2 regions of the Mesorhizobium sp. Primo-A genome follow, and region 2 is predicted to be linked to the other one. Evidence: predicted binding sites of a transcription regulator. Region 2 holds the regulator's gene; the other holds the start of a gene.

Region 1 (4,956 bases), on a different contig from region 2:
AAGTTCAGCGGCGGTCCTTCCGGCATTTCGGTGGCCGGCACATCGATGGGTTCGGGCGAGCGGAACAGCCGGATCGGTCGTTCCGGCGGAAATATGGTTTTTGGTGCCTGCAGCCTGTCCGGCTTCTTCGGCGGCGTGGTCCGGCACGGCGCGTCGGTGAAGGGGATGGTGGCGACGGCACGCTCCGGCAGATGGCTTTCGACCGCGACTGCCCGGAGAACCGCGCCATCGCCGAGCCGGGCGCGGATGCGGTCGGCGAACAGCGCGATATCGGCGCCGTCGTCGGTCACCTCGCCGGCAAGATCGGCCTGCTGCATGTCGAAGGTGGCTGATGCCAACACCGAGAGCCGCACCAGATCGAAACCATAGCCGGCATCGATATCCTGTTCGAGCGCGGCCAGCCTTTCATGGAACAGTTTCTGGATCAGCATGGGTTCGCGCATCGGCCGCGAGGTACCGAGCGCGATGCGGCTGACGGCGCCGTCGACGCGAAAGAGCAGCAGCGCCAGCGTCCGGGCGCCCTCGCCGCGGCGCTCGAGGTCGGTCTTCAAGGTCGCCGCCAGCATGCCCACCAGCCGTTCGATGTCCTCGGTCAGGGTGACGGGTTCGGCGAGGTGGCGTTCGACCGAAAGCGGCGCGACGGGCAGGCGCGGCGACACCGCCTCGTCGAGCCGGCCAAGCGCCTGGTCGAGGCGCAGGAGCAGCAGGGCGCCGAAGCGGCGGGCGAGCGGCGCGCGCGGTGCCGCCATGACGGCGCCCGCCGTGCGCAGGCCCACACTTTCCAGGCTGGTGCGGGTCGAAGGTTCTATGCGCAGCGCGGCCAGCGGCAGGGGCGCCAGCAGCGCCTCCTCCTCGCCTGACACAACGATGCGGTCGCCGCAAAAGCGTGCCGCCGCCCAGGCCGCACCCGGCGTCGCGGCAAGCCCGGCGCGGACATCGAAACCCTGATGGAAGAAGCGCGACAGGATGTCGTCCAGCATGGCGCGCTCGCCGCCGAACAGATGGGTGCAGCCGGTGACGTCGAGAAACAGGCCGTCTGCCCCGTCCAGCGCCACCAGCGGGGTGTAGCGGTCGCACCAGTCGGCGAGGCCTTCGAGCAGGCGGCGATCGGCTTCCGGATCGGCCTCGACGACGTCGATCGACGGATGCATGGCGCGCGCATCGGCGATGCCCATGTCGCGCTTCAGGTGCAGCGCCTCAGCCCGCTCGTCGAGGGCCGAGATGCGCTGTGCGTTGCGGTCGCGATGGCTGATCACGAGCGGCGGGTGAGATGGGTGATCCGACGACCGGGAACGCCAGGACCGCCCCAGACGCTGGCGCAGGATCCTTTCCGCCGCCAGATAGGGAAACCACAGGGACAGGATTCTTTGCCCGGTCTCTTGCCTCGCCCGCTCTTTCGTCGAATGCGCGTTCATCGGGGTTCCACTCCAGTGTGAATTGTCCAGGCAGGGCCGTGCGGCTCTTGCCGATGGTGAGGGTGAAGGCCGGGCGGCCGATCGAGCCGGCCAGCGGCCCGGCGATGGTGTCGCGCGGCACCGCCGGCGCCGAGGCGACGATGAGGCGGACGGGTGCCGCCGTCGGTTCGGGCCCAGCCGCCTGCCGCAGCAGGAACACCGGCCGGCCGGCCGCTTGCGCCCTTGCATGCAGCCGGCGTGTCGCGGTCAGGTCAAGCCGCTGCGGATTGCCGCGGATTTCCAGGATGACGGCGGCGAGCGCCGTCATCCGGGCCGCCTCCTCGGCGACCCACAGCGCATCGACGAGCCTTGGCGCCTCGGAAAACAGCAATTGCTCCGGCTCGATGCCGAACGAGGCGTGAAGCCCCCTGGCATAGGGAAAGCCGGCCTCGCGAAAAATCTCCGATGTGCCGATCCACAGCACCGGCAGCCCCGGCGTTTGCTTGAGGATCAGGCTGGTGAGCGACAAAGCGAAGCCGGCGACGGCCCCGGCATCGCGGGTTTCAAGCCCATGGATTTCGCTCAGGGCGGCCTTCGGCAGCCCGCCGCTCAGGGCGGCATCGAGGCGCCCGACGCCGATAGGCAGGAACGCATCCGGCAACGCCGCGGCAATGCCACGCCGGACGATTGTGAGATCAGTGTTGACGTCAGCATCAAAGGGTGCGGCTGCCGGCGCAGCCAAGCGCTCGGGCAGCGTTCCCTCGATTTTCGCGATCTGGCGGCGCAGGGCAAAAACAGTCTCCCGCGCCACGGCGGTCATCGCCATGACGGTCAGCTTCCACTCACAATTGTTCCTGTTATGTTCCTATAGATTCCAGAGCGCATCCCAAGAGTCAAGCAGAGTCATGGGGAATTTATTCCTCTCTGCAGGGATGGCGCAGGCGCATCGGCCCGTTCATTTGCCGATTCCGGTGCGAAAGCCTATATGCCGGGATCAAAGGATAAAGCATGGCCCGCATCTACAAGACCCGCACCTGGCACGACGAACTCTCGCCCTCGATGGACGAAATGGAGTTCCTGGCGCTGGAGGCGTACGCCCATCTGCCGGAGGATTTTCGCAAGCTGACCGGCGAGATCGTCATCCAGATCGCCGAATTCCCGACCGACGAAATCATGGACGATCTGTCGCTGGAAACGCCATTCGACCTGCTCGGCCTGTTCGAGGGACGCGGCATCGCCGAGCGCTGGAACCCGCAGACCGGGGAAGGCCCGAACCGCATCACGCTCTACCGCCGCGCCATCCTCGATTACTGGTCCGAGAACGAAGAGACGCTGGGCGACATCGTCACCCACGTGCTGATCCACGAGATCGGCCACCATTTCGGCCTGTCGGACGATGATATGGAGAAGATCGAAGAGGCGGCGGAGTAGGGTGCGCTGATATTCAGGTGATGCCGGCCTGCAAATGATGGCTTCCTGCGCTTCCCCGCTCTACCGCGTCGCGGTAGAACGGTGCTCACGTACCCAAAAGTACGCTCCGCTCCGGTTCTCGGAAACCACCATTTTCGACTCGGCCTGACCTGAATCTCAACACACCCTGCGTCGGAGCTTTTCAAATCTACCAGTCACTCAGCTTGGTATCGGGCCCGTATTCCTGACCGTCGATATCCTTGACCACGGCCTGGCCGCAACGCATCGCTTTGGCCTTCTTGTCGTAGGCATAGGTCGGCGAGCCGAACAGATGCCAGCCCTTGTTCAGCGCCGCTGTCACCTTGTGGCAGAAGCTGGCATCGTCCGGAGCGGACAGAAAGCGGTAGAGTTTCATTGTTCAATTCCTGTCGTGAGTAGCTGTAGCCCGCTCGCATCCATCGAGCATTTATGACCCGATGGCGGCTGCCTTCGCCAGCAGTTTTTCGGCCTTCGCCAGATGCAGCCGCTCGACCATCCTGCCGTTCAGCGCGATCACGCCCTTGCCGGCATTCTCGGCGAGCGCGAAGGCTTCCTTCACCGAGCGTGCCTCGGCCACCGCTTCCGTGGACGGCACGAAGGCGCGGTTGGCGGCTTCGATCTGGGCCGGGTGGATGAGGCTCTTGCCGTCGAACCCCATGGCCGCGGCTTCCGCGCATTCATGGGCGAAAGCGTCGAGGTCGCGAAAATCGTTGGAGACGCCGTCGAGCATGTCGATGCCGCCGGCGCGTGCGGCCAGCACCATCTGCATCAGCCATGGCACGAGGTAGCGCCTGTCAGGCGTCGCCAGAATGCCGGTCTCCTTGACCAGATCATTCGTTCCGGCAACGAAACAATTGAGCCGCGAGGCCGGATCGCGGCCAAGTTCGGCGATGGCGCCGATGTTGAGCAGCGCCTTGGGCGTCTCGATCATCGCCCATAGTTTCACGCTGTGGGGAGCGAAATTATCGTCGAGCACGTCGCCGGCCGCGAGCAGGTCGCGCGGCGTGTCGACCTTGGGCAGAAGGATGCCGTCGGGTTCGCAGCTTGCGGCAGCCAGCAGGTCGTCGGCGCCCCATTCGCCTGATATCGCATTGATGCGCACGATCATCTCGCAGCGTCTCTCGGAATGGCCGGCGAAAATGCCGGCCAGTTTTTCGCGGGCGGCGATCTTGTCGGCCGGAGCGACGGCGTCTTCCAGGTCGATGATGATGGCATCGCAGGCAAGCTGCGCGATCTTGGCCAAGGCCTTGTCGCTGGAGGCCGGGATGTAGAGCACGGAGCGGCGCGGGCGATAGGTTTCCATGGATGATCTATGCCGCTTGTGGGCGGGTGAGGCAAGTCGGGGCATGAAGCTACCAATCTCCCCCACGAGGGGGGAGATCGGCAGCGTTTACCCCTGCACGAAAACTGCACGGGCCTGCGGAAAACCTCCTCGGATCCGCCCTGCCCTTTCCCCGCCCGCTTGCGAGACAAGCGGCATGCACAAGCGAGCAAAGCCCCGTTGGTCCCTGCCTCACCGACTGCGGAGCGAGGGCTGGTGGCTGGCCGATCCGCCGCGCGCGTGTCCCGTCGCAACCCTCATTCCCTTTGTCCGCAGAAGCCCGCCAACGGTTCGGCTGGAAGCCATCAGGAAAGCCAGGTCATGACAGCGTTGTTCTCCGCCGCGCCGAGCTATTGCAGCCGTTTCGGTGTCGCCATCCTGCTGGCAGCGCTCGCGGATTTTCTGTTCTATGGCCAGCCCGCCGGGATCACGGTTTTCCTGTTCGCCCTGCTGATTGCCGCGGCGGTCGTCGCTGTGCACCCGGCCGCCTTCAACGACGGCCGGGTCTGGCTCAAGCCCATCGCCTTGCTTGTCCCGCTGCTGCCGCTGGCTGAAAATGTCAGCACCCTGTCGGTCTCGATCGCGCTGGCGGCGCTGACCGTCTTCGCGCTTTCGTTGAGCGGTCGGCTGCGGCACAGCATCGCCCGCATTGCCGGGCAGATCGTGCTGTTCGGGCTGGCGGCGCCGTTCCGCTTCGTCATTGATTTCATCCGCTGGCGGAGGACGGCGCGGCGGTTCGGTGGGCGCCGCATCCGGCTGGCGGCGATCGCCGTCTGGGTGATGCCGCTGACG
Region 2 (4,956 bases):
GCCTGGCAGACTATCTACCGCGATCCGCAGCGCTACTGGATGTTCTACGAACTGGCCGAGAAGCTGGTCGACTTCGAGGATTATTTCCGCCGCTGGCGCTTCAACCACGTCACCACGGTGGAGCGCATCATCGGTCTGAAGCGCGGCACCGGCGGCACGTCGGGCGCTTCGTATCTGAAGAAAATGCTCGAGGTCGTGCTGTTTCCGGAGCTGTGGACGGTCCGCACCCGGCTCTGACATCATCGAAATGAGAACAGGCTCACCGAAGGGACGCTCTGTGGCGGAAACCCCTTCGCGAACAACCGGGGACTGACCATGAGTGGAATTCCTGATCTCGCCGCAGTCGAAGCGATGGATGCCACGGATCCGCTGCGGGCCATGCGCGACCGTTTCATTCTGCCGGAGGGGGTGATCTATCTCGACGGCAATTCACTGGGGGCAGCATCTCATGCCGTTTTCGGCGAGCTGCAGCAGGCGGCGACGCAGGAATGGGCCCGAGATCTTATCCGAGCCTGGAACACGGCCGGATGGTTCGAGATGCCGATCGAACTCGGCGACCAACTCGGACGCCTGATAGGAGCCGCGGCCGGCCAGACCGTTGTCTGCGACACGACATCGACCAACATCTACAAGGTGCTGCACGCAGCGATGGAGATGCGGCCCGGCCGGTCAGCCATCGTCGCCGAAGGTGACAGTTTTCCCACCGACCTGTACATCGCCGAAGGCGTGGCCTCGACCCGGGATGGCGTCCTGCTGCGCCTCGCGGGCGTCGACGCGCCGACCATCGAAGATCTGATCGACGAAAACGTCGCGGTGGTGCTGGTCAACCACGTCAATTACAAATCGGGTGAACTGCGCGACATGGCGGCGCTGACGCGCAGGGCTCATACGGCCGGAGCGCTGATCGTCTGGGATCTCTGCCACACCGCCGGCGCCCTGCCCGTCGAGCTCGATCAGGCAAATGCCGATTTCGCTGTCGGCTGCACGTACAAGTACCTCAACGGCGGTCCGGGCGCGCCGGCCTTCATCTATGCCGCGCAGCGCCACCACGGCGATATCAGCCAGCCGCTCAGCGGCTGGTGGGGCCATGCGCGGCCCTTTGCCTTCGAACGGGGTTATGTTGCCGGCACCGGCATCCGCCGTTTTCTGTGCGGTACGCAACCGGTCCTGTCGATGCGGGCGCTCAAAGGCGCGCTTGCCATCTGGAGCGACGTCGACATGGCGGCATTGCGAAAGAAGAGCGTCGCGCAGACAGAACTGTTCATCCAGCTCGTCGAAGCCAAGTGCGGCGCCTACGGTCTCACGCTGGAGACCACCCGCGACGCGACCAGGCGCGGCAGCCAGGTGTCGTTCCTTCACGACCACGGCTATCAAATCATGCGGGCGCTGATCGAGCGCGGGGTGATCGGTGACTTCCGCGCACCGTCGACCATCCGTTTCGGCTTCACGCCGCTCTATGTCAGCTACAAGGATGTGTGGCTGGCGGTTGAGGTTCTGGAAGACATTCTGCGCACGGGAGCATGGAAGGACCAGCGTTTCGCCGTCAAGGAAGCCGTTACCTGACGCACCGATCCCGGCGATCCGCCGTCGCTGCCCTCACTGCCTGGCAAATGACGGAGAGCTGAATTTCCAGCCAAAATGCCCAACTGACGTTGGCGTTTTGGCTCCGTTTCGTTCACGGCCAACGAACGTCCCGAAGGTTGCAATCGCCCCTTGTCGAGGTCGATCGACAGATAATGCCAAGCTTTGGTAGGGGATAAGCCACAGGTCATTAACCATAACAATTTCAATGTGAGCAGGCGCATTGCCGAAGGTGGCGCCCGTCGATCGTAACCCGCTGGCAAGCGCCAAATAATTTCAGCAGCCTTAACAAATTCATTAAACTTTAAACGGTTGCAGAACACAACTGGAACAGATAGTGTTTGTTCTGGGTTTGTTTTTCGATTCTGGTTTCAGGGAACCTGGGGGCCGCCATGCTGACACGCAAGCAACATGAACTGCTGATGTTCATCCATGAACGCCTGAAGGAGAGCGGCATTCCGCCATCCTTCGACGAGATGAAGGAGGCGCTCGACCTTGCCTCCAAATCCGGGATTCATCGGCTGATCACGGCCCTTGAGGAGCGCGGCTTTATCCGCCGGCTGCCCAATCGGGCCCGCGCGCTGGAAGTGCTGCGGCTGCCGGACTCCATCGCGCCAGGCCTCAATGCGGCAAAGAAGTTTTCGCCAAGCGTCATCCAGGGCAGTCTTGGTCAGGGTGGTGCTCTTGGCCGGCAGATCAAGCCGGCGCCTTCGCGGATGCCTTCGCCCGGCAATGACGACGATGCGGTCTCTGCCGTTTCGATCCCGGTCATGGGTCGCATCGCCGCCGGCGTGCCGATCGATGCCATCCAGCATCAGACGCATTCGATTTCGGTGCCGCCGGACATGATCATGGGCGGCGCGCACTATGCGCTGGAGGTCAAGGGCGATTCGATGATCGAGGCCGGCATCTTCGACGGCGACACCGTTATCATCCGTAACGCCGACACGGCCAGCCCCGGCGAGATCATCGTGGCGCTGGTCGATGAAGAGGAAGCGACGCTGAAGCGGTTCCGCCGCAAGGGCGCCTCGATTGCCCTCGAAGCCGCCAATCCAGCCTATGAGACACGGATTTTCGGGCCGGACAGGGTCAAGGTGCAAGGCAAGCTCGTCGGCCTGATCCGTCGCTACTGAGACGGCTGTGGGTTGACCACTGGCTTCTCGGGTTTCTTGAAGGGTGCCAGCCCCCTCGCCTCGCGAGAGTATCTGCGTTGCGTGTGCCAGGGCCGATATGGGCTGTCCACCGCGAAGCTGATCGTCGCCGGCGTGGTCGCCGATTGGCGATCGAAGAAGACCGCGGCACTGCCTTTGCGAGCCAGTTGCCGCTTGGTGATGACGAGAACCAGCGGGTTGTGACAGGCGTCATAGGCGGTGGCGTCGTTGACGACGATCAGTTCGGCGAAGCCGCAGGCTTTCCAGGTGTCCTTGCGGTCCTCGACATAGGCAATGATCGCACCGGACATGTGCCTGGCCACGCAAACGCCTGAGGAGCAATAGAACGGCGATCCCGGCGGTAGCTCAACGGCATCCGCGACGTCGAATTGCCCATCGCTGTTGTCGAACACTTCCGGAACGACGATGGTTTCCGATGTCAGCGCGCGTTTCCAGTTGTCGACGGTGAATTCGTTCGGCCGTTGCCGGCTGACGGCAAGCTCACCGCCACCGATCGGCAACGCCACCAGCCGGGCGTCTTCCGAGATCAGCACATCGGGCGTGCGCGTATCCGAGACGGTCAGCAAGCCTGCCAACGCGAATGGCAGAGCCGCGAGCCGCAGCCATGTCGTCGCCATCGTCGCGATGACCAGGGCAATGGCCACCAGCAGGACCGACTGTTGCGAAATCAGCCCGACCCCATCGACAGGCGAACGCTCGGAGATCCAGCCCGATATGGCGATCATCATCGTCAGGCCCTTGCCCATCAGGTAGAGACCTGGCCAATCCAATCCGAAAGGCATCAGCAGCGCGCTGGCGACGGCCAGGAACATGACGACGGTGACGATCGGCATAACCGCGAGATTGGCGAACAGGCTGAGCGGCGACACACGCTGAAAATGCCAGATGGCAAACAGCGTCGTGGCGCTGCCGGCGATGATCGAGGTCATGGCCAGACCGATTGCCGCCAGCAGGAATTTTCGTGTCAGGAACCCGGGCAAGGATCGCTTCGGCGGCGGCGTTCTTGCTTTTCCCGCGCGGTGATCCGCCCAGCCGGCATAGGCGCCGACCAGAGCCGCGGTCGCGGCGAACGACATCTGAAAACTCGGGCCGACCACCTCATGCGGCGACACCACGATGACGGCGATCGCCGAGATCGCCAGATTGCGCATGGTGAGTGCTGCTCGATCGAACAGAACTGCAATCAGCATCACTGCCAGCATGATGAAGCTGCGTTCGGCGGCGACGACGATACCTGAGATGACGAGGTAGGCTGCGATCGAGAACAGTGCGGCGGCAGCGGCATACTTCTTGACCGGGCGACGCGCGGAAAAATCGGGAAACAAGGCGAAGGCGCCGCGCAGCAACCCCATGATGGTGCCGGCGACCAGAGCCATATGCAGTCCCGAAATGGAGATGATGTGGTAGATGCCGGTACGTCGCATCGCCTCATTGATGTCGTCGGGAATGCCGGCGCGCACGCCGACGATCAGCGCCGCGGCGATCTCGCCTTCGGCGCCGCCGACGCTCGCCCTGATATGGTCGGCGATGCCTTCACGGGCATTTTCCACGCTGGAGGAAATTCGGGCCGACAGCGGCATGTCGCCATCATCGCTGACGACAAGCTTGGGATTGCCGAGAAAGAACCCGCTGCCGCCAATGCCGGCAAAATAGCTGTCGAAGGAGAAATCATAGCTGTCCGGTCGCACCGGCCCGGTCGGCGGCAAAAGCTTGGCATATCCAGTGATGAGAGAGCCTGCGGTCACGTCAGCCGGGATCTTGCGTGCCGAAAGCCGTACCCGTTCCGGCGCATAGCGCAGTTTCGGTCTTGCGGTCGATGTTACGTCGATGGTCAGCCGGATACGGCCAGTTTCCATACGGTCGAGCGAGACGACGCGGCCGGTCACCTGCGTCGAGATTTCCGAGCCCAACATTTGTGTGCCCGCACGCCACGTCTCGACCTTGGCAGCAAGCAGCCCTAGGGCGCACAAAAGTGCCGCCATGAAACACAGATGGGTCTTTGGCCATGAGCGCGAGACCAGCGCACAGATCCCCGTCAGGATGACAACCGCGACAGGTCTCGCAAAGTCGGGTTCAGCCGTCAGCGAAAAATAGCCGATCGCTCCGATCGCAAGGCAGACCGGTACCAGCAGGAAGGCCACGCCCCGGTCGAGTTCCAGGCTCGCCGCCATGTTCACGCTGTGGCGCAGGCGTGGCAGTGATA

The links. The regulator LexA, encoded in region 2, represses DNA repair genes until DNA is damaged. The targets are predictions, from matches to a motif close to TGTTCNNNNTGTGTTCNG.
Region 1: EOC83_RS25070 (metallopeptidase family protein) is a predicted target of LexA. The motif match lies at 2,244-2,261, and genes of this name have one in related genera.

The regions. Positions count from the first base shown of each region.
Region 1 is NZ_RZTG01000014.1:109,216-114,171, reverse strand. It holds gene EOC83_RS25080 (DUF6504 family protein) at 1-1,256, opposite strand, end outside; gene EOC83_RS25075 (hypothetical protein) at 1,198-2,220, opposite strand; gene EOC83_RS25070 (metallopeptidase family protein) at 2,403-2,825, shown strand; gene EOC83_RS25065 (DUF1737 domain-containing protein) at 3,013-3,219, opposite strand; gene EOC83_RS25060 (CoA ester lyase) at 3,271-4,146, opposite strand; gene EOC83_RS25055 (DUF4173 domain-containing protein) at 4,486-4,956, shown strand, end outside.
Region 2 is NZ_RZTG01000003.1:179,004-183,959, forward strand. It holds gene kynA (tryptophan 2,3-dioxygenase) at 1-237, shown strand, start outside; gene kynU (kynureninase) at 316-1,563, shown strand; gene lexA (transcriptional repressor LexA) at 1,974-2,714, shown strand; gene EOC83_RS06320 (ComEC/Rec2 family competence protein) at 2,708-4,956, opposite strand, start outside.